3 regions of the Brevibacterium sp. HMSC08F02 genome follow, and region 2 is predicted to be linked to each of the others. Evidence: riboswitches for the same ligand, from Rfam matches in the RefSeq annotation. Region 2 holds a riboswitch; each other region holds the start of a gene.
The links. Region 2 has a riboswitch for thiamine pyrophosphate ahead of thiM (hydroxyethylthiazole kinase). Riboswitches for the same ligand answer to the same signal wherever they lie in the genome.

Region 1 (10,046 bases), on a different contig from region 2:
CGAGGTCTTCTGTGTCGCCTTCGGCGTCGTAGCCCATCTGCACAATGCGGGTGCCGGCCTCGACGAGTTTGCGCAGCATGGCCTGTTCACGAACGATGTTCGCGTAGAAGCCGGCGTTGGCTGCCGTGGGCACGGACGAAATGAGGGTGTGCAGGTAGGCGGGGCCGCCGATCCGGGCGATGGAGCCGGCTTTGGACAGGGCGTTGGCCACGGTCACGGCGTCTGCGGGTTCACCAGCGGCGTAGAGGTCGAGGATGGTGTTGTAGATGGTTTCGTGCGACGGGATGTAGAAGTCGTCACCGCGCAGGAGTTCGACAACGTCCGCAATTGCGTCCTTTGACAGCATCATGCCGCCGAGCACACTGGCTTCGGCGTCACGGTCCTGCGGTGGTGTGCGCAGACCGGCGTCTGCGTGTTCCCATGTGTTGTCTGCCATCAGTCTTTCTCCCCCTACGCGCGGGCTTCCCCGCGGCTCACCATCATAGGGCCACCCACGGACATGACCGGTCCGGTCCTCTCACGAGGTGGAGGGCACCTCCTCCGCCCCGCCCGGTTGGGCTGGGGTCACCTGGTCAGCGGCAGGCTCAACCCCCTATGAGCACTGCGACGGTGCGGATGAGCAGGCCCGCCAGGCAGCCGATGACGGTTCCGTTGATGCGGATGTACTGCAGGTCTTTGCCCACGTAGAGTTCGATCTTTTCAGCAGCTTCGCGTGCGTCCCAGCTGGCGATCGTGTCCGATATGACGCTGGTGAGCTCACCGCCGAAGGACTCCACGCCGTCGGCTACGGCGACGGCCAGTGTGTGGTTCCACTTGTTCGCAAAGGCTTCGTCGTCTGTCATGCGGGCGGCGAATTCGGCCAGCCCGTCCCGCAGCTTCTGCTGGACGGTGCCGTCGGCGTCAAGCACGGATTCGCGCAGAAGGCGGGATGTCGATTCCCACATGGCAACAGCCGAGGTGACCACCGCCTCGCGCGACAGCATGTCAGCCAGGGTCGCCTCGACCCGCTCAGCCAGTGAGGATTCCTCTTGCAGCTGCGTGCCGATGCCGGTCAGCCATTCGTTGAGCGCTCCGCGAGCGCGGTGGCTGCGGTTGTCGCGCACATCGGCGATCCAGCCGACGATTTCGCGGTGCAGTTTGTCCGACACCATGCGGTTGGCGAACCTGGGCACCCATTCGGGGGCGCGCTGGCTGACGATGTCATCAACCACCTGCGGGTTGTACAGCAGCCAGGAGTGAGCTTCCCCGGCAACGAGGTCGACCAGGTGTTCGTGCGCACCATCGGCGACGATCTCCTGCATGAGGCGGCCCAGCACAGGTGCTTTGCGCACTTGGATGAGCCGGGGAACGAGGACGTCGCGAGTGAGGTCGGCAACGGCGTCGTCGTCAACCCGATCGAGCACGTACTGCAGGCCCATGCCTGCTCGGCGGACCACCGCATCCTGCGAGGAGGGTTTGCTCAGCCACGCGCCGACCCGCTGTGTGACACGAGCGGATTCCACCTTTGGGGCGACGGTGTCGTAGGTGAGGAAGTTCGATGCGACAAACGCCGACAGGCTTTCGCCGAGCACATCCTTTTTGCGCGGGATGATCGCGGTGTGCGGAATCGGCAGACCAAGCGGGTGGCGGAACAGCGCGGTGACGGCAAACCAGTCGGCCAGAGCACCGATCATGGCCGCCTCGGAACCGGCTTTGACGAAGCCCCACACGCCCGTGCTGTCGGTGAAGATGACGGTGGCCAACCAGATGAGCGCCGCGGCCACCAGAAGGCCGGTGGCCAGGGTGCGCATGCGCCGGAGGGCTATGCGGCGGTCTTCTTCTGTCACGGGTGTGTTCTGCTGAGTGCTCACACACTCATTCTTCCAGTGATCGCAGGCTCGGTCAGCCGCAGCCGCCGGTCACCCCGGCCGCGAACGGCAACCCCTGGCACTGGCGAGGCCGCCTCAGGTGAGGATCAGGTTCCACGTCCCAGCTGCAACGGCCGCTCCAATGGCTGCCGCACTCATAAGAACCCCAACCCCAACAATCACTGCGTCCCGCGGGTGGAAGTGTGACTGGCGCAGCTGGGTGCGGCGGCTGGTGCCAAAGCCCCTGCCTTCCATGGCCATCGCCAGGCGGGTGCCGCGGCGGATTGCCTGGACGAGCAGCGCAAATGCCACCGGAACCACTCCCCCAAGCCGGCGGAGCAGCGTGTCGGGGCCGACACCTCGGGCGCGGCGGGCAAAGGACAGCGTCTGCCATTCGGCTGTGAACAGCGTGACCAGGCGGGTGGCGGCGAGCGCTGACATGACGAACCGCTCCGGCAGGTGCAGCTTCTGCACGAGTGCGTCGGCCAAGTCGGTGGGGTCGACGGTCGATGCGATGGCGATTCCAGGCAGGGCGAGCGCCAGCACGCGCACGCCGATTGCGGTACCGGAGGCCAGCGATCCGGTGGTGATGAGCAGTGGACCGATGTGCACCAGCACGTCGCCGGTTTTCTCCGCCAGGATTGTTGTGGCCCAGGCGGCGATGAGGGCCGCGCCGGGCAGGAACCACAAGCGTTTGAGCATCGCGCCGATCCGCAGGCCCGTCAACGGCAACAGGAGCACCTGCAGGGCCAGCATGACGGATGCGCTGACGATGTCGATGCTGAACAGCACACCGCACATGAGGATGAACGCGAGCGCCATCTTCGACAGCGGGTTGGCGCGCACAAAGGCGGTGCGCCGGCGAATGGGCACCAGCAGGTCCACCTGCACGGGAGCTGCTGAGCGGGGCAGGATCACGGCACGAGGCGCCGCCGGGCTGCCCGCCGCACCCTCACCGGGTGCTGGGGTCGGCTGGGCGGTGGTGTTTGGAGTGTTGTCAGGCGAATTCACAGCGTACCGCCCCCAGGGTGTCGATGAAGGGTTCGTCGTGGCTGACGGTCACGACCGCTTGGCCGGCGCGCAGTTCGTCGATGACGAGTTCGGCGAGCGCTCGCCACGTGCGGGCGTCTTGGCCGAAGGTGGGTTCGTCGATGATGAGGATGCGCGGCCTGGCGGCGAGCATTGCGGCCACTGACAGGCGGCGCTTTTCACCGCCGGAGAGCTGCTGCGGATGGATGTCAGCCAGATGTTCCAGGCGCAGCGCTGCCAGGAGCTGTTCGGCGCGGTCGTCTGCCGCTTGGGGATCCCAGCCGGCGCGCTGCGGGCCAAAGCGCAGTTCGTCAAGCACAGTTGGCCGCAGGAATTGGTGTTCGGGTTCTTGGAACACCATGCCGATGCGGGGCACGAGTTCGCGGGAGCTCCACCGGAAGGGGTCACTGTGTTTGGGTTGGCGGACTGTGCCGTTGAGGGTGGTCAGCTGGTCTGCCGCGGTGAGCTGGCCGTAGGCGGGTTTGAGCAGACCGGCCAGGGTCAGCGCGGTGGTGGATTTGCCGACACCGTTGCGGCCGGTCAGGGCGAGCGCTGTGCCGGCGTGGATGGCGGCGGTCAGTTCGGCGACGGGTTCGCTGTTTTCACGCTGAACGCCCAGGCCGTCGGCGGTCATGAGGGTTTCGCCAATGGTCGGCACGTACGGCGTGGGCAGGGCGGCGTCGGGCAGCCACAGCCCGGCTGCCTCCAGTGAGGGGCGCAGAGTTTGGTCGGCCAGGATGGTGTCGGGGCTGCCGTCGGCGAGCACACCGCCGGGACCCAGGACCACGATCCGGTCGACGTGCTCGGTCCACACCGGCAGGCGGTGTTCGACGATCAGCATGGTGGCGCCAGTGGCTTCTTGCGCGGCGATGATGGAGTCGCGCACGGATTCGACGGCTGCCGGGTCGAGGTTGGCGGTGGGTTCGTCAAGCACCAGCAGGCCCGGCTGCATGACGACAACCCCGGCGATGGCCAGACGCTGTTTCTGCCCGCCGGACAGGGCTGCCGTCGGGTGAGTCAGCGGGACGTCGAGGCCCACAATGTCGAGGGCTTCGGGGATTCGGCGTGCGATGTCTGCGGCTGGGATGCCGACGTTGGCCATGCCGAAGGCGACGTCGTCGCCGACTTCGGCGAGGATCACCTGCGAATCGGGGTCTTGCAGAACAAGCCCGGAGATTCCGCGGGCGGGGTCCGGTGGGAGGCCGTCAACCAGGAGTTCGCCGAACTGTTCGCCGGATTCATCAGGCAGGACACCGGCAACGGCGTGAAGGAACGTTGATTTTCCAGCGCCGGAACCGCCGACCAGCAGAACTTTCTGGCCGGCTGGGATTTCAAGGTCGAGGTCGGAAACGGCCGGTTCGGCTCGGCCGGAGTGGTACCAGGTGAACCCGCGGGCGGATACTGCCGCGGGTCGGGATGACGAGGTGGTGGTCACGAATCTGCGGGACTTTCGCTTTCTGAGGGGCTCCCCCGGTGACCCGCCCCTTCGGGTGAGGAGGCGGCGTGAGGCGAGCGGCGCCTCGGGCGCGGGTCGGTGCCGGATGCGAATCCGGTCAGCACTCCGGTCCGGCGGATGGCGCGGTAGACGAACCAGCCGCCCAGGCCGGCGAATACGGGGCCGGAGACCAGGGCGCAGGCAGCGAAGACCAGCTGCCATTCGAAGGCCCAGCCGGCGTTCCAGAAGATGTTGTCGGTGATGGACACCGAAATGGCGGGTGCGAGGCCGGCGAGCACGGAAATGCCGAGGGTGTAGCGGCGGTAGCGGGTCAGGGCGAAGACGAGTTCGGTCATGATGCCCTGGCACAGGCCGGTGAACAGGATGACCGGGCCGAAAACGGAACCCAGGAGAGCTTCGGTTGCAGCGGCGATGAGTTCGCACACGATCGCGGCGCCGGGTTTGCGGATGATGAGTGCCCCCACGGGCCCGGCCAGCAGGTAAAGGCCGCCGACTAGGCCCGTGGTGGGTGGGAACACGAGGTTGAACGGGACGTCGATGACCGGCCGCAGGGACGTCCACGCGAAGTACACGGCACCGAGTGCGACGGCGAGTACCGCCGCGACGATGATGTCAACAGTGCGCCATGTGAGGCTGCGTGTGGGCGTGGTGTGTGCGGTGTGGGTCATCGAGGTCTTTCAGTTCATGTGCGGTTGGGGGTTGTGTGCTGGCGGGGTGTGGTTGTCGTTCGCCCGGAAGCGAAGGCTGACAGTGCGCCTGTGGGCACGATTGCCTTCCACAGGAGCCATGCACCCAATCCGGAAATGATAATGCTGGATGCGATTCCGCACACGGCGTAGACGACCTTGAATGTCATAGCCCATTTGGCGTAGTACATGACGATTTCGCCGACAACCAGTGTGATGCCCGCTCCGAGGCCGGACAGGAGCATGACGGGCAGGTTCCACTTGCGGTAGAGGAAGGCGAGAAACACGATTTCGGCGCCGGCTCCCTGCAGGAGGCCGGAGATGATGGCGGTTGAACCGAAGTTGGAGCCCAGCACGGCTTCGACGGCAGCGGCCAGTGTTTCGGCGATGAGGGCGGCGCCGGGTTTGCGGACGATGATTCCGGCGAGTGGGCCTGCGAGCACCCAGATGCCGCCGAACAGGCCGACCAGCGGTGGGAATGCGACGGTCCAGAGTTCGAAAACGCCCCAGATGGCGGCGACTCCCCAGAAGATGACGCCAACGGCCACTGCGATGACCACGGTGACGATGATGTCAACGGTCCGCCAGCGCAGGCTGGTTTTTGTTTGGCGGTTCTGCGGCTGTGGGTTTTTCGTCTGTGATGACGAGGTGGTGTTCGGGTTGCTTGGGTTGGTGTGGTTGTTTGTGTGTCCGGTTTGGACACGGTTGTCCTGTGTCATGAGTCCTCCTCAAGGCAAGGAGGGGTCAAGAGTGTGCTCGACTTCCTTCGCCGGTGCTAACCGGGCAGGTTCGAGGGTCTGCGGCATCGCACTCTCAGCGCCCTTGTTCGGATCTCTAGGTTTGATCCGAGGCGCTCCCCTGTCGTACGGCCGATACCTTAGCAAGGACAGTGCGCTGGCGCACGGGATTGGGTGGTCTGGCGGGTTCTGGGTGGACCGCCGAGGTGTTATAGCAGCAGCGGTCTGTTCGGCAGGTTTTATTGAACCGCCTTGGCAGCTTCGAACAGCCGCGTTGGCATTGGTCGTTCAAGCTCCCACACGATCTGCATGGGTTTTTCGCCCTCATGACTGACGTACCGCGCATTACCCAGGCAGGTGTACGGTGCGGTTCCGATCTCACCGACCTTGGATTCACGCACAAACAGCACGACGTTCGAACCATCACGTTCGTGGTTGATGTACCTCTGTCCAGTGGGTGACTCAGCCCGCGTGAGGCTTTGTGATTCCCAGTGGAAAAGCGTTTCCGTCAACGCGTAGTCGCGGTACATGGTGCTTGGCGAATAGTCAGCTGCCGACTTGTTCAGGGTCACTAGAAGGATGTCGGTTTTCAGTTCGGGAACCCATTTGACGCCTTCGCGGATGCTGCCGGGTTTTTCGCTGTTGAGTGATCCCACACCCAGGCCCGCAAGTAGTTCTTCACGTGAATATGTTGCGTGACTGCGGATCGGGTGAGTGTCCAGACCACCACTTAGGGGTTGCGGGACCACCCGCGAACGGGACTCTTGGAACTCGATGATCTGGCCCAGTTCGTCACGCACATAATCAGCACGCAGGAGGTGTTCGAGTCCTGCTTCAATGCCCTCCGAGTGCCCGCTTGGCCAGAACGAGTAGTACAACATGAGTGCCAGCGGATCCCGCGCAAGCTCGGGTGTTACAGCGTCTGCGTTCAGAACTCGCCGATAGCCGCGGAACCTATCCGGGTCATCAACGTGCACAAAACTGCGCATCCGCTCAAGCAGAAGCTGTTCGGCAACACTGGGGCGAAAACTGCCTCGCGTATTGGCCCAGGCTTCATATTGCTGCCACGAGTTGGGCCCGGTTCCCCCTCTGTACGTGCGTTTGGCGCTGGCTTTATATACAGCTGATAGATCGCGATCCGTCCTGTCGAGGTACTCCTTCAGCCGCAGGCCTTGCTGTCTCTCAATCTCTGAAGAGTTTTCGTGAACATCCGCCAGGAAGGCACCGATCTTCATGTCAAGCTGACTCTTCAGGTTGCTCACAACCTCTTCCTGCACCACTGAGTCGAGCACAATCTGCGATCCCGCCGGCAGGAACGGGAACCCTTTCTTGGCTGCTTGTTGGAGACTCTTTCGCCCTTGACCCGTGAGCGCACGCAGTTTGATGTCAAAGCGGAAATTCTTGTGCTGGTGACCAACGAAGTCGAGGACCGTAAGGACCGACTTGTTTGGAGAGCGGCGTAAGCCGCGGCCCAGCTGCTGCATAAAGATGGTGGCCGACTGGGTTGGGCGCATCATGAGGATGGTGTCGATCGCAGGCAGGTCGAAGCCTTCGTTGAATATATCGACAGCCATGAGGCAATTGAGTTCGCCACGAGCAAGTTTTTCGATGGCTTCAGTCCGAATGCTTGGATGCGTTTGTCCCGTGACAGCTTCGGATGGGATACCAGCTTCGTTAAAGACTCGCGCCATGTACTCGGCATGTTCAACAGACACACAGAAGCCGAGGGCTTTCATAGTGCTGGTGTTAGAGACGATGTCGGTGGTTGCCTCAATGATCTTCCGGGCACGGGCATCATTGCCTGTGTATAGCTTGTTCAGGCCGGAAACACTGTAACCACCCGCTGTGAACTGAACATCGGACACATCGACACCATCAGCAATCCCGAAGTAGTGAAACGGCACTAGGAGGTCGTTATCTAACGCTGTCCACAGTCTGAGCTCGCTGGCGATGCGGCCGCCGAAATAGTGCGCAACAATGTTCTGCCCGTCCGCCCTTTCGGGGGTCGCGGTAAGGCCAAGAAATTCGCGGTACTCAGTGAAGTGGCTGATGAGCCTGCTGTACGAATCAGCCATGCCATGGTGAAATTCGTCAATGATGATGACGTCAAAGTGTCCCGGCGCAAAGCGGGAGAGTTGTTCTTCTTTCGAGAACAATTGAATCGACGCAAACACGTGATCCCACGCTGTGGGTTGGTACCCGCTCGAGAAAAGTTCACCGAACGACCCATCGCCCAAGACATCGCGGAAAGTCCGTAGGGATTGTTCGAGAATTTCTTGCCGGTGAGCAATGAACAGCAAGCGTGGACGCGGTCCGTCGGTGTCCTGACACAAACGGCGGTAGTCCAACGCCGCAACCACGGTTTTACCCGTACCAGTTGCAGCCACCACGAGGTTCTTGTGAATGTCCAAAACCTGGCGCTCGTGTTGGAGGTCATCCAGAATGATGGCTTGGTGCGGGTAGGGGCGCACGTCGAGCGAACTAGCCAACAATGAAACCGGAGTTTTGTTCGTTGAGCTTTCGTTGAGTGCCTTTTCGAGACGTTCACCGTCAGCTTCTGGATCGTACGGTTCGAACGTCGGCGACTGCCAGTAGCTTTCAAAGGTTGCTTCGAACTTTTCGACCAGTTCCGGTGTCTGTACCCGCGAGGCGCGAACATTCCATTCGAGGCCATCAACCATTGCCGCATGGCTCAAGTTTGAGCTTCCGATGTACGCGGTGTCATAACCCGTGTTCCGGTGGAAAATCCATGCCTTGGCATGCAGACGGGTTGTCTTGTTGTCGTAGCTGATGTGGACTTCGGCCCCGCAGTTCTTGACCAGGAAGTCGAGCGCCTTCTTTTCAGTGGCACCCATATAGGAGGTTGTGAGTACCCGCACCGGTACTCCCCTGCGCCGCAGATCGAGCAGCTGATCGTGAATAAGACGAATGCCTGACCACTTGATGAACGACATGATGATGTCGACCCGATCTGCACTCTGCATTTCGCTTGTAATTACGGGGCCCAGGCTGGGATCGCTCGAAGCGTTCGTCAGAAGTGCGACATCTGACAACGGGATGCTCGGAGGGGTAGGTGGCGGAAGAGGCGGCCTCGCCACACCCATTAGCTGCCTGGGCTTGTGCCCCGGAGACAGCTGACCCTCTTCTGGTAGCGTCCGGATGCCCGCCAGAATCGTGTTCACGAACTCAACGCGCTGCTCCGTTGTATTCAGTGCCTTCAGTTGGTCTTCGACGTGCTGCGCAACATAGCGCGACAAAACGTGCGGAAGGTCAGCTTCATCAATTGTCCGTACAACGCTTTCGAGGCGGCCATCATGTTCTTGCAGAACACGCTCGAGCCCTGTGGTCACAAGGCTTTCGTACAGGCCTGGCTGCAGTTCTGGAACGTTCATGATTGGCCTTCCACCGGGAATCCGCTTTGTTCAATCGTTTGCAAAGCGGGAAGATCGGGCTTTGCCCACGTGACGGCGGCAAAGTCTTCAGGCGCCAGCCACTCAAAAGCATCGTGATCCGTGCTCGAAGAAATATCCGCTGAGGTTGTCACCCAATAGCAGGCAAGATCGATGTTGTTTGTGCCGACCGGAGTAACTTCACGCGTGACAAGGTCGCCGACTACCGCGTCAGTCAATCCAAGCTCTTCCTTGAGCTCGCGCGCTAGAGCCACCCGAGGATCTTCCCCGGACTCGACTTTCCCACCAGGGAATTCCCACTGTCCACCAGCGGACTTTTCCGGTTTGCGCCGGCACGCCAAAACTTGGCCTTCGCGGTGAATGACTGCCCCAACTACACGGATTGATGTGCTCATGGTCACACAGTAGCGGCAGGCACTGACACAAGTTAGACCGCCGACAGGATCTGCTCGCCCAGCACGAACACCGCCATGGCCAGAACGAACACTCCGAAGCCCTTCTTTAGCTTCCTTTCGGGCACTTTGCCGATGAACGACGCCCCGATCATCGAACCCACAATCGACAGTCCCGTGAACACCAGCGTGAACACCCACGGGATCTCCGTCTGTCCCAAGTGACCAAGCAGACCAGCCGCTGACTGCAGCGCAATGATGTACACGCTCGTGGCCACCGCAAAGTTCATACCCAAACCGCCCACCAGGGCGAGCGCCGGCACAATGAGGAACCCTCCCCCAGCGCCAACCAGACCGGCAATCACACCGATCATCGTGCCCAGCACAACCACCAACCACACCTTGGGGCGGCGTTCGACAGTGTCACCTCGGCGGCGGCGAATCATGCCGATACCCGCAGCAAACATCACGGTCCCGAAGATCAGCATG
Region 2 (10,046 bases):
GGACTGGGCGCGGTCAATCTGCCATGCGGACAGCATGACGAATGCGGTGACCAGCAGCAGGACGAGCGCCAGGAATCCCAGCCATCTGGGTTTCAGGGCAAGACGAAGCACGGAGCCCCTCAGCTTTCGGCGTCGACAACCACGTTGACGCGCTGGAAGGACTTGAGGTCCGTGTAGCCCGTCGTAGCCAGGGCACGGCGGAGGGCACCGGCGAGGTTGACTTCGCCGACTGCTGAATGGCCCGGCCCGTGGATGAGCTGTTCGAGCGGTGCGACGGTGCCCATGTGCACGCGACGGCCGCGTGGAAGTTCCGGGTGGTGGGCTTCTGCGCCCCAGTGGTAGCCCTGGCCGGGAGCTTCTTCTGCACGGGACAGTGCCGAACCGAGCATGACGGCGTCCGCGCCCATGGCGAAGGCCTTGACGATCGAACCGGTGGAGCCCAGTCCGCCGTCGGCGATCACGTGGACGTAGCGACCGCCGGATTCGTCCATGTAGTCGCGGCGGGCCGCCTGGACGTCGGCGATAGCGGTGGCCATGGGCACCTGGATGCCGAGCGTGTGGCGGGTGGTGGACGCGGCACCGCCGCCGAAGCCAACCAGAACACCGGCAGCACCGGTGCGCATGAGGTGCAGGGCGGGCGTGTAGGCGCTGACGCCGCCGACGATCACGGGGACGTCGAGTTCGTAGATGAACTGCTTGAGGTTGAGCGGATCGGTGGTGCTGGAGACGTGCTCTGCAGAAACCGTGGTCCCGCGGATGACGAAGAGGTCGACGCCTGCGTCGACAACCGTCTGGTAGAACTCCTGGGTTCGCTGCGGTGTGAGCGCACCGGCGACCGTCACACCGGCTTCGCGGATTTCAGCCAGGCGGGCCGTGATGAGTTCGGCCTTGATGGGTTCGCGGTAGATCTCCTGCATGCGCTCGGTGGCGCGCTGGTCGTCAAGCCCCGCGATTTCGTCAAGCAGCGGCTGGGGGTCTTCGTAGCGGGTCCACAGACCTTCGAGGTCGAGAACGCCGAGCATGCCCAGACGGCCAAGCGCAATGGCTGTTGCCGGGCTGACGACAGAGTCCATGGGAGCAGCCAGATAGGGCAGGTCGAACTGGAACGCGTCGATCTGCCATTGGAGCGAAACATCCCGAGGATCGCGGGTGCGCCGCGAAGGGATAACCGCTACGTCGTCAAGTGAATATGCCCTGCGTCCGCGCTTTCCGCGGCCGATTTCCAACTCTGTGCTCACGCGTCCCAGGGTACCCCAGGGCACTGACACGACTGCGGGCCGCCATGGTCGAAACCACAGCGGCCCGCACTCTGTCAGCCTTCTGCGAAGGCCAACCCCAAGCGCCATTCACGGTGCCCGCTCCCTCGGTAGGTATCAGACCCCAGGTGAGCGGCGCCTCGTGATTCAAAGCCAGCCCGTCAGGGCATGGGGGTTGTCCAGTCTTCGTAGACGTGGGCGCTGGCCCAGAAGTGCAGTTCGTACAGGCTGGCCTGTTCGAACACGGCCTTCATTTCGGCGCGCAGGGCCGGGGTGGCCTGTTCCATTTCGCGTTCGAGGATCGCAACCGCGCCGCGGGTGGATTCGTCGAATTCGGGGCTGTCGTACATGGTGATCCACGATGCGAAGGGGTGGCCCTCCAGGTTCGATCCGGCCTTCTTCATGAGCACCTTGCCGATGTGGGCGTACACCCAGAAGCACGGCAGGACACCGGCAACACCAACCTGGTAAGGGCGCAGAGCTGCGGTTGCCATGAGGAATGACACATAGCCCAGCGACGTGGGGCTGGCGATGACAGCTTCGGCGTCACGGCCTTCGTCGGAGCCGCGCTCACCGTGGCGCAGACCGCGAGTGCCCGCGGTTTCCTGCTGGATTTCCTTGACCAGCGGAGCGAAGACCTCGTCAGCGAAGACGGCTTCGTGGAGTTCGTTTTCGGCGACAACCGCTTCCGAGGTTGCCCCAGCCCAGAACTGCATGTCGTCGTTGCGGGAGGACTTGCCGGACAGCTGCGCCATGGCACGGCCGTAGCCGTCCAGGTAGACCTCGTCCTGCAGCAGGTAGTGGACGAACACCTTGGGATCGAGGCTGCCGTCTGAGAGCTGTTCGATGAAGGGCAGGGCTTCGATGTCCTTGATGATGGGCTCGACGTGTTCCCAAAGTTCACGGCTGTGGGGGCCGGCGATGAATTCGCTCATTGTGTCTCCTGACAGTCGTTTTTCAGTTGTTGTATTGCGGATGGCGTGGTTCTGCGGGCAGCGCTGCTGCCGGCAGCGCCGCTGTTGTCAGCGGGTGATGTTGACGATGTGGTCGACGGGCCCGTGCGCACCGTTGGGGTTCAGCGACAGCTGCCACTCGGCTGCACTGCCGATGGCGCGGGCCAGGTAGTCCAGTGCCGCGCCAACGGCGTCGCCCAGCTGCTCCCCTGTCGAGGCACCGGACGGGTCTTCGCCCGCCTGTGCCAGGGCGTGCCGGCGGTGGGCAACCTCAGCTGCGATGGCCGCCGACAGCGTGCAGCCGGTGCCGTGGGTGTTGGGGGAAAAGACGCGCGGGTGGCTGAATTCGCGCCACGCGATGTCGTCGCCTTCGGCAACCGCGAGGATGTCGGTGACGATGTCCTCTGCCCCGTGGCCGCCCTTGAGCAGCACGGCCTTCGGCCCCATTTTCAGCAGGCGCGCAGCCTGTTCGCGCATCTGTGCGGGACTGCCGGCTTCGGGTTCGTCGTCGCCCAGCAGGAGTGCTGCTTCCGGCAGGTTGGGGGTGATGAGCCCGGCCTGCGGCAGCAGAACCGTGCGCACCGCCTCGATGGCGTTCTCTGCCAGCAGCCGGTGCCCGGATGTGGCGACCATGACGGGGTCGACCACAAGGAATCCCAGACGGCCAGCCTCGGCGTAGTCGGCTGTTGTCTGCACGAGTTCGGGTGTGCCGAGCATGCCGGACTTGGTGGCATCAACGTAGATGTCGTCGACAACCGAATCGAACTGATCGATCACGAAGTCGTGGTCGATTTCGTAGATGCGGCTGACCCCGTGGGTGTTCTGTGCGACGAGAGCCGTGATGATGCTGGCCCCGTAGGCACCGCGCGCGGTGAAGGTTTTGAGGTCCGCCTGGATTCCCGCACCGCCGGACGGGTCAGTGCCGGCGATCGTGACGGCGACGGGAGGACGAGGGGCGGTTGCGGTCATGAGTTTTCTCCTGTGTAAGCCGTAAGGATGCTGCGCGCGGCCGCCGCTGGGTCGGGTGCGGTCATGATGGCTGACACGACGCAGATTCCCGCAGCACCCGTGCCGCGCAGGGCTGCCGCGTTGTGGTCTTTGATGCCGCCGATGGCAAAAGCGGGCAGGCCCGCCATTTCGGCGCGTTTCCGGAAACCGTCAGCGCCGATGGCGCTGCGACCGGTCTCCTTGGTCTGGGTTGCGTACACCGGACCGATGCCCAGCAGATCGACTTCCTGACTGCGGGCGCGTTCAAAGTGTTCGGGTTCTTGGGCTGAAACTCCCAGCAGCGGTTCCACACCGATGTGCTGGCGAACATCGTCTGCTGACATGTCGCCCTGACCCACGTGCACGTGGACTTTCCGGCCTTGCTCCAGCAGACGGGCGGCGACATCAACGCGATCATTGACGAAAACAGGGATCTCGGTGTCGATGCCGTGTTCCTCACGGGCCTGCTGAACAGCATCGAGCACGCTCACGGTGAGTTTTTCGAAGCCGGCGTCGTCAATGTGCTTATCGCGCACCTGCACAATGCCCACTCCCCCGGCAATTGCCTGGGCGACGGTGTCGGCGACTGTGCGGCCAACACTTTCGGCCATCGCCGTGTCGGTCACCAGGTAGAGGTCAGTGCTGTATTCGGACAGGCGGCCCAGTGGTGCGCTCATGCGGTTCCTCCTGTTGTCCACGTGGTCTGGATCCGGGCTAGGTCTTCAGGCCGGGCAGCGTAGAGGCCGTCGGGGAAGTGCGCGGCAAATGTGCCGGGCCCATTGGCTCTTTTGTGCGCTGACTGGGCGGCCGAGGTGAAGTGCAGGTGCGCTGTCGCTGCAGCCACGCCGGTGCTTACCTGCTGGCTGAGGTCCTGTGTTTGCGGAGTGTGGGCGGCCGCTGCCGCATAGGCGGCGGTGAGCGCTCCTAGCGAGCACCCCGTGCCGATGACGCTGGGCATATAGGGGCTGCCGCCGGTGATTGTCACGGTGTGCGTGCCGGAATCGTCGGCAAAGACAATGGCGTCGGACTCCCCGGAAACAGCGACGACGATGCCGGTCTGGGCGAGGCTTGCGGCTGCCCCGAGGGCGTCGTCAACTGAGTGTGTTGAGTCGGTTCCGCGGGCACTGCCGGACTGCTGTGCCAGACCGATGATTTCGGATGCGTTGCCGCGCACAACGGCCGGGCGGCTGTTCAGTGCGCGCACAATCCGGGAGGTGCGGTGCCCGGAGATCCCAAAGCCCACGGGGTCCAGAACCCACGGTTTACCGGCCTGGTTGAAGGTGTCGATGGCAGCGTCGGCTGACAGGTACTGGTGCGATGTTGGGGTGCCGAAGTTGATGAGCAGACCATCTGCAACGCCGGCGAAATCAGCGGCATCGGCTTCGTGGTCGATCATGGCGGGACTGGCACCCGCTGCCAAAAGCACATTCGCGGCGAACTGCTGAACAACCGTGTTCACAATGCAGTGCACTAAAGGCGTGCGCTCACGCAGAGACTCAAGCAGCGTGCCCGCATAGTCTTTGAGTTCCATGACATCCCTTCGCTGGTCCTAACCACACAGGTTCAACGGGTTAATCTCAGCCGCTGTATAACGGCACCCCGTGTCACTTCGCTCACCCTAACACCCACCACTGACACAAGCGCATGACGCAGAGCCACGGCACAGTCCCGCTCCCCCGCAGACCGGTCCGCAGACCAGCCGAGCAGACCAGCCCAGCAGGCCCGAGAACCGCGACCTCCACCTCGTGAGATAAACCCAGAAAAACAGCTGTGCACCCGGCCAGAGGCTCGGGCGCACAGCCGATATTCACAGCAGCAGCCGGTCAGGCTGCGACGGATCAGTGGTAGTTGGGGGCTTCCTGGGTGATCTGGATGTCGTGCGGGTGGCTTTCCTTCAGACCCGCGGTGGTCAGGCGCACAAACTGGCCCTTGTCCTTCAGTTCCGGAATCGAGCGGGCACCCACGTAGAACATGGTCTGGCGCAGGCCGCCGGTCAGCTGGTAGGCGACCTGGCGCAGCGGACCGCGGTAGGCCACGCGGCCCTCAATGCCTTCCGGCACGAGGTCGGTGTCAGTGGCGACATCAGCCTGGAAGTAGCGGTCCTTCGAGTATGACTTGCCCTTGCGCGGCGCCATTGCGCCCAGCGAACCCATACCGCGGTAAGCCTTGTACTGTTTGCCGTTGACCAGGACGAGTTCGCCGGGGCTTTCCTCACAGCCGGCCAGCAGTGAGCCGAGCATGACCGAATCAGCGCCGGCGACAAGAGCCTTGCCGATGTCACCCGAGTACTGCAGACCACCGTCGCCGATCACCGGCACTCCGGCTTCGCGGGCGGCCTGGTACGCCAGGTTGATTGCGGTGACCTGCGGGACGCCCACACCGGCGACAACGCGCGTGGTGCAGATGGAGCCCGGGCCCACACCCACCTTGATGGCGTCAGCGCCGGCGTCGATGAGTGCCTGAGCGCCCGCGCGGGTGGCCACATTGCCGCCGATGACCTGCACGTTCTTGAACGCCGGGTCTTTCTTCAGCGACTTGATCATGTCCGTCACACCGCGGGCGTGGCCATTGGCGGTGTCGACCACAAGCACGTCGACACCGGCTTCGGCCAGCAGGCCCGCGCGCTCAAAGGCATCGCCGTAGAAGCCGACCGCGGCACCGACGAGCAGGCGGCCTTCGCCGTCCTTCGAAGCGTCGGGGTATTCGTCGCGCTTGACGAAGTCCTTGACCGTGATGAGGCCCTGGATCTTGTTGTTTTCATCAACCAGCGGGAGCTTTTCGATCTTGTGTTCTGCCAGAAGTTCGTAGGCCTTTTCAGCCGAAACGTCATGCGGGGCGGTGATGAGCGGCATCTTGGTCATGATTTCGCCGACCGTGGTGGTGGCGAAGTCAGCGCGCGGCACAAAGCGGAGGTCGCGGTTGGTGATGATGCCGACCAGCGTGTCATCGTCATCAACCACCGGCAGGCCGGAAATGCGGTACTGGCCACACATGTAGTCGAGTTCTTCGAGCGACTTTTCGGCGGTGATCGTCACCGGGTCGGTGATCATGCCGGATTCGGAGCGCTTGACGTAGTCGACCTGGGCAGCCTGGTCTTCTTTCGACAGGTTGCGGTGAATGATGCCCAGACCGCCGAAGCGGGCCATGGCGATTGCCATGCGGGATTCCGTCACGGTGTCCATAGCGGCTGAGACCAGCGGAACCGCGATGTCGAGTTCGCGCGTCAGCCGGGTTTTCGTCGAAGCTTCCGACGGGATGACATCGGTGTCGCCCGGCAGCAGCAGGACGTCGTCATAGGTCAAGCCGGTAAGCGAAAACGGATCTTCTGCGTCTTTGAAATGCTGGTGAACCTCTGGCACGAGAACCCTTCCTCCGGTTGGACCGCTGCCGCCTGATGTGCGCGGGACATGTGCTTGACACGTGCCTGCCGTCCGCGGCTTTTTTCTGAACCTATCCTAAGGGGTTCGCGCACGCGTAAGCGGCGCGGGTTGGATGGTCATGTGGGCGGTGCGCTTGGTGCCGCTCACGCGCAGAATCAGCCGAAAGTATGACCCCAAGTTCAGCTTTCTGCGCGATGTGCAGAAAGTAGGAACGCGCGAGGCTGAAGGCATGCTGATTCTTGCGATTGTCCTCATTTCACTGGCACTGGTTTTCTACACGATCGGCGTGTGTGCCGAGCGGCTGAAGAAGACCCTCACCTGGCCGCACGTGGCCCTGTTCGGACTGGGTCTGCTATTCGATGCTTCCGGCACCGAGGTCATGCGCCGCATTGCCGCCGCAGGCAATTCGACAATGTCGAACGCCCCCGATGGTTCTCTCGCCCAGATCCTGTCGATCACCATGGCGATCACCGGCCTGATTGCGCTGATCCTCATGGCGGTGCACTTCTTCTGGGCGCTCATTGTGATGATCAAGGGCACCGAACGCGCCAAGGCCATCTTCCACAAGTTCTCCGTGACTGTGTGGGCCATCTGGCTGGTGCCCTACCTGACCGGAATGGTCTCCTCAATGGTCGCGTGAGCGTGCGGCTGACGAGGTGCAGGGCCGGCTGACGAGGTACCGGTCCGGCTTACGAGGCGCCGCTCACCACGCCGCTCTCACCGAGCCAGCCCCGTGGGCACGCTGAGTGGGAAGTTCGACTGGAACTCCCGCGCTTTCCCGCTGAGCGGATCAGTGAACTGCAGCCCGTCTGCCACCAGCTGCAGCGGATCGGAAAAGTCGTACGGGTCCGGCGCCCAGTCAGCCGGGTAGACGGGATCTCCCACCATCGGCACACCCAGCCCGTTGAGGTGTACGCGCAGCTGATGGGTTTTCCCAGTGACCGGCTCTAAGGCGAACTCGCCGATTGAGGTGAGCTCCGCCTCGTGATTTGGGAGTGAGGCTTCCGGCCCTACGACCGGTGCCGATTCCGGCGGGAGTCGGCGGGCAGCTCGCCCGCGGATTCCCTCGAACCGCAGCCGGGTTTCCGTGTTGGGCGCCCCGGGAATTTCAACCACTTGGCGATCGCCTTTGGTTTTGTGCAGGCGGGTGCGACGGACGGCCGGCAGAGTGTGGGGGTCGAAATCGTCCGGCAGCCAGGCGAGCGCCCGGTAGGTTTTGTGCACGCGGCGGTTTTGGAAGAGAACCTGGTAGGCGCCTCGGGTTTCGGGCCGGCGGGAGAACAGCAGCAGCCCGGCGGTCACGCGGTCCAGCCGGTGGACGGCCACCAGGTCGGGTTCGTTCAGTTCGATGCGCAGGCGGGTCACCGCGGATTGGCGGACAAAACGGCCGTTGGGTGTCGAGGCGAGGAAGTGCGGTTTGTCGACCACCACGATGTCGCGGTCTTCGTGGAGCACGGTGAGGGCGAACGGGACGGGATCTTCGTGCGGGACCGGACGGTGGAAGAAGTAGAAGCCGCCGGGCATGACGGGGTCGTCCGGGCCTGCGGGGCGGCCGGTTTCGTCGGTCAGGCAGCCGCCGTCCGGGTGTTCGGTGAGCCAGGCGCGGTCCTGGGGCGAATGGTCGGGGAACTCCTGGGCCAGCCAGGACTCGACCGTTTCTGGGACCGGCAGGTGGGCTTTTGCCGAGGTCTGCTTCCCACCGGGAGCGCGCAGGCGGGTTGCGCTGATCCCCTCACGAGGCGGAAGAGGACTTCGCATCGCAACCTCCTGGGGGCTCGGGGCGGGTTTGGCAGTGGGCACCTCCCCCATTCATACCCTTACCGGGCGGATATGAGAAAAGGGGGCGCGAAGTCGGCGTATTCACGATAAAGTCGACCGGGCCGGGATTTTATCGACAGGAGAAGCTGTGAAGCTCACCACCATGCTGCAGAACGTTGTTTCCGACCACGGGGACCGCATCGCGCTGGTCACTCCGTCAGAGCGTGTGACTTACGCGCAGCTGGACGATAGGGCACGACGGGCGGCTGCTGTGCTTGCCGCGCATCAGGTGTTTCCCGGCGATCGTATTGGCGTGATGACGCTCAACAGCGCTTCGGCTGTGTACACGCTGTTCGGCGCGTGGTACTTGGGTGCGATTCCCGTTCCTTTGGATCCGAAGATGGATTCGGATGACCTCGAAGCGGTCATCAGCCACGCGGGCATTGAGGTTGCTCTTGTTTCCGCAGAACTGTGGAAAGCCGCCAAACGCGTTGACCTGGGCATTGAGTGGATTGTGTCCGATGCCGGGCGCGGTGGCGCTGGCGCTGGCGCTGGTCGTGGTGGCCGTGGGGCTGGCCGTGGCGGTTCGGTGTTTGAAACTGCAGTTGATGCCGTCGATCCGTACACGGAAGCTGAATACGAAGACGCTGCGACCGCACTCATTCAGTACATCGATCTTGTTGATGGGATTCCACGGGGTGCTGTTTTCACCCACGCTGGCTTGGCCGAGGCGCAGCCTGCTGTTGCGCAGGCCATGGGGATTGACGGCTATGACGTTGTGCAGACCGCCTCACCCCTGTGGAACCCAGCGGTTCTGCACACGTCGATTCTGACGCCTCTGTCCTTGGGGGCTGCGGTCGTGCTGTCAGCTGATCCGCAGCCTGGCTCTGCAGCGGCCCTTGTGCAGAAAGCCGGTTCGACGGTTGTCACCGGCACCGAGGCCGCACTTCTTGCTTCTCTTCCCGGCGCGACGTCTGCTGGTTTTGCTCCGGGTGACATTGAGCGGATTTTTGTGCTCGGCGCTGTGTCGTCCCCGCGGGTGGGTGCTGAGATTGCGCGCGCCTACAGGGCTAAGCACTTCTTCGGCCTGTACTCCCCCGGTGCTGCCGCGGGTGTTGGTCTGCTGGTCACAGCCCAGGACATTGTGAAGGCTCCCGGGTCTGTGGGCTCTCCTGAGCAGGGCACCGGCATTGATGTCCGAGTTGCCGAAGGCACCGGCACCGCCATGGGCGGGGTCGCTCCTGACGAGGTGCCGGGCCGGGATTCGGCTGGTTCGGCTGGCGCTGGTTCAGCTGATGGTGAGGGTGCGCGTGGTGAACTGCAGCTGCGCGGTCCCGGCCTGCTGAAGAACTTTTGGCGCAATCCGATTGCGACCGCCGATTCGCATGACGGCGAATGGCTGCGCACCGGAGTTGCTGCCCGCGTTGATGCCGAAGGCCGGATTCACCTGGTCTGAGTGGCCGTCTTGCTGGGCTGCAGTCTTGCCTAGCTGGAGCCTGGTTCGTCAGCTGGGTTGCTGCAGCAGCCAGTCGAAGTCTTCCCGCATTTCCTTTTCCAGCCCGTGCGCTAGGGATTGAGCGAACGGCACGGTGAAGTGACCGTTGTCGTAGCTGGTCAGGATGTTACCGACCACCGCATCGCAGTTCTCCTTGCTGGGATCATCTATGGCGGGGCAGATGTATTCCTTCATGTCCAGGGAATAGGCACCCTCA
Region 3 (10,046 bases), on a different contig from region 2:
ATTCCACACGGTCGCGAGCGCGGCCAGCTGCCGCCTTGGCTCGAGTGGCAGCCTGCCCCACCCTGCGCAGCAGCTGCGAGAGGCGGTCGTGTTCTTCTTCCGCCTTCACCGCGGCGGTGCGCGCCTCAGAGATTTCCTCTTCCAGCTGTGCAATGCGTGCCTCTAGGTGCTGACGCTGCTGGGATTCCGCGTGGGCATCGCCCGTGTTCTGCAGCGCGGCTTCTGTTTGGACGATGTCATCGGCCAGCAGACGGGCGTTGGCATCGCGTAGCTCCGCCTGGACGGTTGCGGCGCGCTGTGCGGCACGCGCCTGCCTGCCCAGGGGCCCCAGCTGTCGGGCGAGTTCTGCCCGCAGGTCCTGCAGGCGGTCGAGGTTGGTCTGCAGGCCGTTGAGTTTGCGGACGGCTTTTTCTTTGCGCCTGCGGTGTTTGAGGACACCGGCGGCCTCTTCGATGATTCCGCGGCGCTCAAAGGGGTCGGCGTGAAGGACCTGGTCCAGCTGTCCCTGGCCGACGATGACGTGCATCTCTTTGCCCAGACCGGAGTCTGAGAGCAGCTCCTGGATGTCCAGAAGCCTGGCGGGTGCGCCGTTGACGGCGTATTCGCTGCCGCCTGAGCGGAACAGCGTGCGGCTGATGGTGACTTCCGTGTAGTCAATCGGGATGGCCCCGTCGGTGTTGTCAATCGTCAGACTGACTTCGGCCCGGCCCAGGGCCTGCCGTTTCGAGGTGCCGGCGAAGATGACGTCCTCCATTTTTCCGCCTCGGAGGTTCTTCGCTCCCTGCTCCCCCATGACCCATGCGAGCGCGTCGACGACGTTCGACTTGCCTGAACCATTCGGTCCGACCACACACGTAATGCCCGGTTCGAGTTCAAGCCGGGTGGCAGACGCGAACGACTTGAAGCCGCGCATCGACAGGGTTTTGAGGAACATTCAGATCAGCATAGCCGCACGTACGGCCTCAGACGGCGTTGATTCCGCCCACAAGGCTGGCGGCACCCTCGTGCATTCCTCGGGCTTTGAGAATGTCGAGTGCCTGCAGCGAGCGCACACCGGCCTGACAGAACAGCACAGTCAGCGGCGCCTCGGACTCCGGCAGCTGCGCTCCCTCCAGCAGTGCGCTGAGCGGAACACTGTGCGCCCCGACAATGGTCCCGGCGGCGTACTCGTCGGCTTCGCGCACGTCAACCAGCAGGGTCGGCTGGTCCGCCTGTAGGCGGGCTTCGAGTGCTGCCGGGGTGATGACGGCCGCGGAGTCGAGGTGGTCGACCGGTGCGCGGTCGGGATCTGCGGCAACCGTGAGGCTCCGCATGGTGCTGGCCAGTCCGTCGTAGATGAGAACCGAGCCGAGTGCGGATTCACCCACGCCGGCGAGCAGCTTGATGGCCTCCATCGTCATAAGCGTGCCGATGATTCCCGGCAGCACGCCGATGACTCCGGCTTCCGCACACGTGGGTGTGGAGCCCGCGTCAGGGGCTTCCGGGTAGAGGTCGCGGTAGGTGCCGGTCTTTCCCGCCCAGAAGACGCCCACCTGACCGGAGAAGCGCAGGACCGAACCCTGGATGACGGGTTTGCGCAGCATTTCGCACGCATCGGAAATGAGGTAGCGGGAATCGAAACTGTCGGTGCCGTCGATGACGAGGTCCGCATCCCGCAGCACGTGCAGGGCATTATCGGCGGTCAGTCGGTCGGTGTGCAGGGTCAGTTCGATGCCGGGGAACAGACCGCGGCACACATCGGCGGCTGATTCTGCTTTCAGCCTGCCGATGTCAGACTCAGAGTGGATGACCTGGCGGTGCAGATTGCTGCGTTCGACAACGTCGTCATCGATGATCTCGATGTGGCCGACACCGGCTGCCGCCAGGTACTGCAGGACGGGAGCTCCGAGCCCGCCCGCGCCGACAACAGCGACGCGCGACTTCAGAAGCCTGGCCTGGCCTTCTTCGCCGAAACCGGCCAAACCCATCTGCCGGCGGAAGCGATCCGCGTCCTCCGGTGTCAGATTGAGGTGCGTCTGATCAGTCACTGTGTGACCCCCATTCCGCGGAATCCTTCGGCCGGGTCGTGGCCTGTGACGATTCCATCAAAGCTGCTGGAAGCAACAGCACCGTGCCGGCGTGTGGGAATCCGGCCGGCGCGTGCCGCCCAGTAGCCGGATTCAACGGCCATGCGCATGGCGCGCGCCATGGCAACGGGGTCTTCGGCGCGCGTGACGGCACTGGCCAGAAGAACAGCGGAACATCCCAGCTCCATGGCGAATGATGCCTCGGAAGCAGTGCCGATCCCGGCATCCAGCACCACCGGAACAGAGGCGCGCGAGCAGATGAGCTCGATGTTGTGCGGGTTGAGGATGCCCAGGCCGGAGCCGATCGGCGCACCCAGCGGCATGACGGCCGCAGCACCAGCGGATTCCAGTCGCTTGGCCACGGCCGGGTCATCCGATGTGTAGACGTAGGGCACGAAGCCGCGCTCGGCGAGCATCTCCGTGGCTTCGAGGGTTGCGATGACATCCGGCAGGAGGGTCTTTTCGTCCGCGATGACTTCGACCTTCACGAGCGAGGTTTCACACGCTTCGCGAGCCAGTTCAGCGGTGAGCACAGCGTCGGCGGCGGTGTAGCAGCCGGCTGTGTTCGGCAGCACCTTGATGTCCAGTTCGGACAGCATGGCGAACAGCGAACCGGCTTCCGTCGGGCTGTAGCGGCGCATGGCGACGGTTGTCAGTTCGGTGCCGGATTCCTGCAGGGCGGCCCGCAGGTTGGTGTGGTCGACGGCCCCGCCGGTTCCCATGATGAGCCGGGAGGTCAGGGTGGTCGGGCCGATTGTCAGCGGCTGCACATCAGCCTCCCTGCACAGCTGTGACGATGTCGATGACCGCCCCGTCTGCGACATCCGTTTCTGCCCAGCGGGCCCTTGGGATGACAGCTCCGTTGAGTGCTGCTGCGATGCCGGGTCGGCTGCCGTCTGCGGGTGTTCCGTCCGGGTTGAACTCCTTGTCGGTCGTGCGCGCCACGACGTCAAGCACCGTGAGCTTGCCGTCAAGCTCCTGCTCGGTGCCGTTGACCTTGATGCTCATGGGATCCTTCCTTCCGGGTGGGTGTCGGCGGCCTGGGCCGCCAGGCGGGATACGTACGGGGTCAGGAGGATGCCGTGCCGGGACAGTCCTCCTGCAACAACAACTGCCGAGGTGCCGCTCACCTGAGTCCGTGTCACCACTGGCATGTCGTCTTCTGTTGTGGGGCGAGCGCGGGTGGTCACGTCGATGAGGTCGCAGTCGCGCAACCCGGGAACAACCGTGATGGCATCAGCCAGGAGGTCGGCAACGCTGCCGAGGTCTGTGTCGGGGCGGTCTTCGCGGACGGATGCGCCGATGACGATTTCGCCGCTTGCCCGCGGCACGACGTACACGCTGCGGCCGGTGACGACGGCGCGGACAGTGCGGGATAGCAACGGGCCGAAGCGCAGACGGTTTTCGGGTACTCGCACGCGGATGACATCGCCGTAGACCGGCCGCAGGCTCAGTGCCGCGTCTTCAGGCAGCCCCGCGATGTCGGCGATGCCCATGCCGGCGGCCACGACTGTCGTGTCGAAGCTGTGAAGAACGCCGTCAGCGGTTTCGACGGCCGCACCGTCCAGGCGGGTGACGCACTGCCGGACAAGTGCCTCCGGTCCCAGTGCTTCCAGCAGGGCGTTCGTGAAACGGCGTGGGTCGATGCGCAAGTCACTGGGGATTTCAGCCCCGGCTGACAGGCCCGGAGCAAGGGCGGGTTCGAGACGCGTGAGCCTGCTCCCGGGCAGGTGGTTGAACGCCAGTCCGCGCGCTTCGTAGGCCCTCTCCATTCGTTCGAGGTGTTCGCGGTCGCCGGGGTCTGCTGCCACCAGGAGGGTTCCGGCGGTTTCGTAGCCGACCGCCTCGTGCGGTACCCCGAGCAAGTCCAAAAACTCCGGGTACTCATCGAGGGCTTTCTGCATGATGGGCAGCAGACTGTCTTGGCCGAACTGGACTTCAGCAACGGGGGCGAGCATGCCGGCGGCCGCGTAGGAGGCTCCGCTGACCGGCGCGGGATCGAAAACGGTGACATCGTGGCCTGCGCGCTGCAGCCGCAGGGCTGTGGCGAGTCCGAGGATTCCCGCCCCGATGACCGCTGTCTTCACCATTCTCCTCACGTCGGCATGATCCGCTTCGAGTGCTGATGGTCGGCCGCTTCGCCCTCTCAGCCGGGCGTGTCCCGGCTCCCATGAACCGCCCTCAGAGTAAGCCTCCGACGGTGCTGGAGCAAATAGCCTGCGCTCTTGGAACAAGCGGGCGGTGTCAGTACCGCCTCTGGGGTTTCTGGCAGGTGGGGCACCAGTGGGATGTGCGTCCGGCAATCGTGCTGCTGCGCACGGTTTCACCGCACCGGGTACACGGACTGCCGGCTTTGCCGTAGACGCCCAGGCTGCGGTCGAAGTATCCGGATTCGCCGTTGACGTTGACGTACAGTTCGTCAAAGCTCGTTCCGCCGGCCTCAATGGCACGGGCCATGACGTCCCGGGCGGCGTGCAGGGTGTTTTCAATCCGGCTGATGCGCAGGCGGTCGGTCCGGGCGGCAGGGTGGACTCCCGCGGCGAAAAGCGCCTCGTCAGCGTAGATATTGCCGATTCCGGACACCACGCCCTGATCCAGCAGAGCGGCCTTGATTGCTGTGCGGCGGCCCTTGAGAGTCCGCGCTAAGCCTTCCGCATCGAATCCGTCCTCGAAGGGGTCCGGTGCAATCCGGGCGGCGGATGCCGCAACCAGACGCGGCGAGCCAAGCCCCGTCACGAGAGGCTCCAGGCCGATGTGGCCGAAGATCCGCTGATCGACAAACCGCATCTGCCACGGGGTCCCGTCGGCTGAGCACATGTCGAACACGGCCCTGGTGTGCCGATGCACGGCATCGGCGGCGGTGTGGATCCTCACCTGCCCTGACATGCCGAGGTGGAGGGCCACTGCCCAGCCAGCCGGCACCTCGGAAGCGGAGTCGGGAAAGACGGAGCCTGTGGCCAGGGGCAGCCACATGAACTTGCCGCGGCGGCACGCCCCTTCGACGAGACCGCCGGGAACTGAGGCGGTCAGACGGTCAACAGCGGTCGGATCGACCGTCCGCTGCGAGGTGGTGCCCAGAATGCGCGGGTCGAGCACCCGCAGGGATTCGATTCGCGAGCCGACCGCCCACGGTTCAAGCCCGCGGCGAACGTGCTCAACTTCCGGAAGTTCCGGCATCAGGCGCGCGACCAGTCGGGGTGTTTCTCCCGGATGGCCTTGACGGCTGCTTCGGCGGCGACGAGTTCGGCGTTCTTCTTCGACGTTCCCTCACCGCTGCCCCACGTGGTGTCGCCCAGCTGGGCCTGTGCCGTGAAGACGCGCGCGTGGTCGGGTCCTTCCGAGGTGATCTCGTAAGTCACGACTCCCAGGCCGAGGTCCGCGGCGGCTTCCTGCAAGGTGGTTTTGTAGTCCATGCCGGCACCGAGGTTGACGGCGTCATCGAGCATGGGGTCAACGAACCTGTGCACGAGGTCTTCCGCCACCTGCCGGCCCTGGCTGATGTAGCAGGCGCCGATGATCGCTTCGACCGTGTCAGCCAGGATCGAGTCTTTGTTGCGCCCGCCGGTGAGCTCTTCGCCCTTGCCCAGCAGAAGGTAGTCGCCGATGCCGTACTGACGGGCAACAGCGGCCAGGGCACGGGTGTTGACGACGGCGGAGCGCATTTTCGCCAAACGCCCTTCGGCCATTGCCGGGTTGTTGTGGAACAGCCATTCGGTGGCAACCAGCTGCAGCACGGAGTCGCCTAAGAACTCCAGGCGCTCATTTGTGGGGATGCCGCCGTTTTCAAAGGCGTAGGAACGGTGTGTGAGTGAAAGACGAAGCGTCTCGGGATCAATGTCGATCCCGAGACGCTCGTTGAGTTCACGCAGATTCTGCGCTTCAGTCATAGTGTCAGGCGTCAGCGACCTTACGTCCCTTGTATTCAAGGAACAGGGGGTTGCCGTTGGAGTCTTCCACCAGCTTTGCGTGGTGGGGGCGCGAGTACACAACGCGACCGTTCTCCACAGTCTTGACCAGGCCGGGGACCTGAGCCTTCCACTGCGAACGACGGTGGCGGGTGTTGCTGCGCGACATCTTACGCTTCGGAACAGCCACGTCTAGCTCTCTTTCTTCTCTAACTGATGTTTCAGTGCCGCGAGGCGATCGTTGATCGATCCCGCTTCTTCGTCTTCGGGGAATTCGCCGACGGTGTACGAAAATTCGCCATCGTCATCCGATTCCACCGGGTTGAGCGGAAGCGCCATCACGACTGCATCGCGGATGAGCGGTTCGAGGTTGATCTTATCGCGTTCAACGGCATAGGAGTCTTCGTCTTCTCCGCGTTCGTAGACGAAGAGCTCCTGGACGTCGACTGACAGGGGCAGTTCGAGGTCCTCGAGCGTCCGCGCGTCCTGACCTTTGGCCAGGGCTTGGAAGGTTCCCGAGGCGTAGATGCCGTCGACAACGCTTTCCAGCCGCAGACGAACCGTGAGCGGATCCCCTTCCGGGACGCCGATCATTTCGTTCCGCAAGTCCTCAGGGGCGGCAACGGTCACGTCGACATCGGTCCACGCGCCGGGCTTGTCGGCTACGCCGAGCTTGCGCAGGTCGAGCTGCAGATCTTTGCGTTCCACGGCTCTCCCCTTTCGCGTTTCCCAGTGTTTGATGGCCGTCGAAATATGTGCGCCCCTGATGACACACAGCGTTCCATTCTAGTCCAGGCCGCCGTGGCCGGGCAAATTGCTGTGCTCCCGGTGCAGATAGTGCCCGTAGAATCTGGCTGACCTGCATTCACACAGTGAGGATCCTCCTATGGCCGGTGGTCTTGCCGCTCTTCTTGACGATGTTGTCGCACTGTCGCGCGCAGCTGCCGCATCCGTCGACGATATCAGCGCGGCCGCAGGACGGGCCTCGGCCAAAGCCGCCGGTGTTGTTGTTGACGATGCCGCAGTCACCCCGCGCTATGTCGACGGCTTTTCGCCGGCTCGCGAACTCCCCGTTGTGTGGAAAATCGCCCGCGGGTCGATCATCAACAAACTGGTGTTCATCCTGCCGGCGATCATGCTGCTCAGCCAATTCCTCCCGTGGGCACTTACTCCCCTGCTTATGATCGGCGGGCTGTATTTGAGCTACGAAGGTGCCGAAAAGCTGTGGGAACTGGCTCTCGGCCGTTCCCATGCGAAAGAGGCTCCGGCGGTCGAACGCGGTCCCGAACAGGAAAAGCAGATCGTCCGCGGGGCTGTGCGCACCGACTTCATCCTGTCGGCCGAAATCATGGTCATCGCACTGTCCACGGTCGACCACATGGGTTTTTGGACCAGGCTCATTTCACTCATCGTGGTTGCCCTGTTCATCACGGCCCTGGTCTACGGGGTCGTCGCAATCATTGTGAAGATGGACGATGTCGGACTGCACCTGGCGAAGAAGCCCTCAACCGAAAAGCTGGGGCTCGGCATTGTGAAGGCCATGCCGATTGTCATGAAGACACTCTCAATTGTCGGCGTCATCGCGATGCTGTGGGTCGGCGGTCACATTCTGCTGGTCGGCATGCACGATCTGGGCTTCAGCCCGATCTACGACTTCGTCCACGCCTGTGAAACCGCGGTTGCCGCAGCCACGGGAGCGTTCGGTGCGGCTTTGGGATGGCTGGTCAACACGTTCTTTTCGGCAGTTTTGGGACTCGTGGCCGGAACGATCGCGTTCTGGGTGCTCTACCCCTTGCTGCACAGGAAGAGCGCTGAGAACCTTGACGAAAGCACCGCTTCGGCGGCCGCAAACGGTTCGTCAGGGAGGACACAGTGAAAGCACTGCTTATCGGCATGGGCACGATCGCCAACGACATTCGGAGTCTGCTGGAGAGCCGCCCCGTCGAAGTGTGCGGGGCTGTTGTCCACCGCGACACTGATCGAAAGTCCGACATCCCGATCTTCGGGCAGGACCGTCTGGAAGAGGCGGCTGAGGGCGCCGACGTCATTGTTGAGTGCGCCGGCGGTGCCGCAGTGCGCGCCTACGCCCCGCGAATTGCCGCGATCGGCAAGCCGTTCGTGCTGACCAGTGTGGGAGCGCTGGCTGATCAGCAGACGGCCGAGGTGCTGCTGGGCATGCCGAACCTGGTGGTCACGAATGGTGCGATCGGCGGTTTCGACGTGCTGCGCTCAGCCGCTCTGCTCGGCTTTGATCACGTGTCCATCACCACGACGAAGAAGGCGTCCACCCTCGTCCAGGACTGGATGAGCGATGACGAGCGCACGCGCCTGAAACAGCTGCCGGCTGGGCAGACCGCGCAGGTTTTTGGCGGTGACCCGGAAGAGGCAATTGAGAAGTTCCCCTCGAACCTCAACGTGGCAACAGCTCTGGCCTGGGCAACCGCCGAGCGGGACCTTCCCGACGGCCGCGCGTCGCCCGAGTCCCTGCGGGCCTCACTGGCCCGAGTGCGCGTCGAGCTGATCGGGAACGGATCAGACGACCCCACGTTCCACGACATCGAAGCCTCCGGTGCGGCGGGCGACTTCACGTTCCGCATCTCCAGTGCTCCCTCACCGCACAATCCGTCGACGAGTGCTCTCACGGCAATTTCAATCGTGGGCGACCTGCTGGAACTGGCCGGCAGCTGAACCCAGCTGCCCTGCACCTCACCGGTCCGGCACCTCGGCGGTTTTCGGGCGAGGTGCCCGCAGAGTCAGGCCTGCTGCCAACATCAGCACCCCGCCTGACAAGAAGAAGATCGAGCCGACCCCGGCGACGGAGGCTACGGCCGAAGCCGCAATCGGCATGACCACCTGTGACAGGCGGTTGCCGGCCAGGCGGATCGACATGACGGCGGCCCGGTTGCCCGGTGTTGCCAGCATCGACACCCACGTCATCGTCAACGGCTGTGTGAGCCCGAAAGCGAAGCCGGAGACCACCATGATGATCGCGAGGAACGGCACCCACACCCACAGGGGAATTGCGAAGACCGTAACGCCGGCGGCAAGTGAGGACAGCCACAGCAGAAGCATCGGATCAAACCGGGCTGTCAGCGCACCCATGAACGCACGCGACACGATCGTCGCAACTGTCCGCACCGTGATGAGCGCAGTGACGACGACAACCGACAGGCCGTGCTTTTCGCCGATGACCGGCAGATAGGCGCTCATCAGATCAATTGCCGCCAAGGTGGCCATCGAGGCGAAGATCGCCGGCTTCATCCCCGGCGTGCCCAGCAGCGCCCGCGGCGAAACCGCGGCGGCCTTCGCCTGCGCCCTCCCGACCCGTTTGACGGCGGGACGACGCATGACGACAAAGACACAGGGGAAAGCGAGAGCCGCGAGCGCGCACATGGCCCACAGCCCCGCCTCGGCATTCGGACCGGTTCCGTCACTCGCCCAGGCGGCAACAGCACCCGCCAGGGGCATGCCGAGGGTCTGTCCGATCGACACGCCCAGGGTCAGAGTGCCGAAGCGAGAGTTGAGTTCCTGCGGAGCGAATGAGGCGGGGATGAACGCCTGCGATGACACCGTCATGAGCAGCTGGCCGAGCCCCAAAAGCATGGAGAACAGCACGAGCGCGGGAATCCCCGAACTGAGCGCGGCACCTGCCAGCGCGGCGGTGCAGGCGGCAGTTCCCACCCAAAGAATGGGTACGTAGAGACCGCGGTCCACGAGCCTGCCCACGGTGAGTGCCGCAAAGAGCGGAACGAGCGAATAGGCCGTCACCATCATGCCGACGGCAAAAGCGTCACCGCCCTCAGCCAGCGTCTTATACGACACCATGACCTTCGCGGCATTGAACGTGCCGTGCAGAAGGACGGTATGGAGGACAAGCCCGAAGAACCAACCGGGGCGCACTATGTGTTCTTCAGAGAGTCAAGCGCTGTGAGAACGGGGCCGGGAACCATGGACGAAACATCGCCGCCCAGAGCATGCACTTCGCGGATGAGCGATGACGACACGTGCTCCAAGTGAGGCGAACCGGGCAGGAAAATGGTTTCGACGTCCCCGATTTCGCTGTTCATCCGCGCCA

Region 1: linked by a shared signal. The riboswitch ahead of HMPREF3172_RS03445 (ECF transporter S component) and the one ahead of thiM (hydroxyethylthiazole kinase) in region 2 are both predicted to bind thiamine pyrophosphate.
Region 3: linked by a shared signal. The riboswitch ahead of thiO (glycine oxidase ThiO) and the one ahead of thiM (hydroxyethylthiazole kinase) in region 2 are both predicted to bind thiamine pyrophosphate.

Annotation. Positions count from the first base shown of each region.
Region 1 is NZ_KV789348.1:1,840-11,885, reverse strand. It holds gene dnaB (replicative DNA helicase) at 1-436, opposite strand, end outside; gene HMPREF3172_RS03465 (DUF445 domain-containing protein) at 585-1,850, opposite strand; gene HMPREF3172_RS03460 (energy-coupling factor transporter transmembrane component T family protein) at 1,944-2,858, opposite strand; gene HMPREF3172_RS03455 (ABC transporter ATP-binding protein) at 2,845-4,311, opposite strand; gene HMPREF3172_RS03450 (ECF transporter S component) at 4,308-5,000, opposite strand; gene HMPREF3172_RS03445 (ECF transporter S component) at 5,015-5,737, opposite strand; TPP riboswitch at 5,763-5,888, opposite strand; gene HMPREF3172_RS03440 (DEAD/DEAH box helicase) at 5,995-9,147, opposite strand; gene HMPREF3172_RS03435 ((deoxy)nucleoside triphosphate pyrophosphohydrolase) at 9,144-9,560, opposite strand; gene HMPREF3172_RS03430 (sulfite exporter TauE/SafE family protein) at 9,593-10,046, opposite strand, start outside.
Region 2 is NZ_KV789351.1:76,249-86,294, forward strand. It holds gene HMPREF3172_RS04275 (SURF1 family protein) at 1-111, opposite strand, end outside; gene HMPREF3172_RS04280 (GuaB3 family IMP dehydrogenase-related protein) at 120-1,238, opposite strand; gene HMPREF3172_RS04285 (TenA family protein) at 1,418-2,191, opposite strand; gene thiD (bifunctional hydroxymethylpyrimidine kinase/phosphomethylpyrimidine kinase) at 2,279-3,178, opposite strand; gene thiE (thiamine phosphate synthase) at 3,175-3,873, opposite strand; gene thiM (hydroxyethylthiazole kinase) at 3,870-4,727, opposite strand; TPP riboswitch at 4,715-4,808, opposite strand; gene guaB (IMP dehydrogenase) at 5,035-6,555, opposite strand; gene HMPREF3172_RS04310 (HsmA family protein) at 6,806-7,216, shown strand; gene HMPREF3172_RS04315 (pseudouridine synthase) at 7,294-8,334, opposite strand; gene HMPREF3172_RS04320 (AMP-binding protein) at 8,483-9,790, shown strand; gene HMPREF3172_RS04325 (acyltransferase family protein) at 9,839-10,046, opposite strand, start outside.
Region 3 is NZ_KV789344.1:15,111-25,156, reverse strand. It holds gene smc (chromosome segregation protein SMC) at 1-934, opposite strand, end outside; gene HMPREF3172_RS01525 (ThiF family adenylyltransferase) at 963-2,027, opposite strand; gene HMPREF3172_RS01520 (thiazole synthase) at 2,024-2,890, opposite strand; gene thiS (sulfur carrier protein ThiS) at 2,838-3,074, opposite strand; gene thiO (glycine oxidase ThiO) at 3,071-4,156, opposite strand; TPP riboswitch at 4,142-4,248, opposite strand; gene mutM (bifunctional DNA-formamidopyrimidine glycosylase/DNA-(apurinic or apyrimidinic site) lyase) at 4,311-5,243, opposite strand; gene rnc (ribonuclease III) at 5,243-5,953, opposite strand; gene rpmF (50S ribosomal protein L32) at 5,958-6,161, opposite strand; gene HMPREF3172_RS01490 (YceD family protein) at 6,164-6,679, opposite strand; gene HMPREF3172_RS01485 (DUF808 domain-containing protein) at 6,858-7,847, shown strand; gene HMPREF3172_RS01480 (aspartate dehydrogenase domain-containing protein) at 7,844-8,659, shown strand; gene HMPREF3172_RS01475 (MFS transporter) at 8,678-9,871, opposite strand; gene coaD (pantetheine-phosphate adenylyltransferase) at 9,871-10,046, opposite strand, start outside.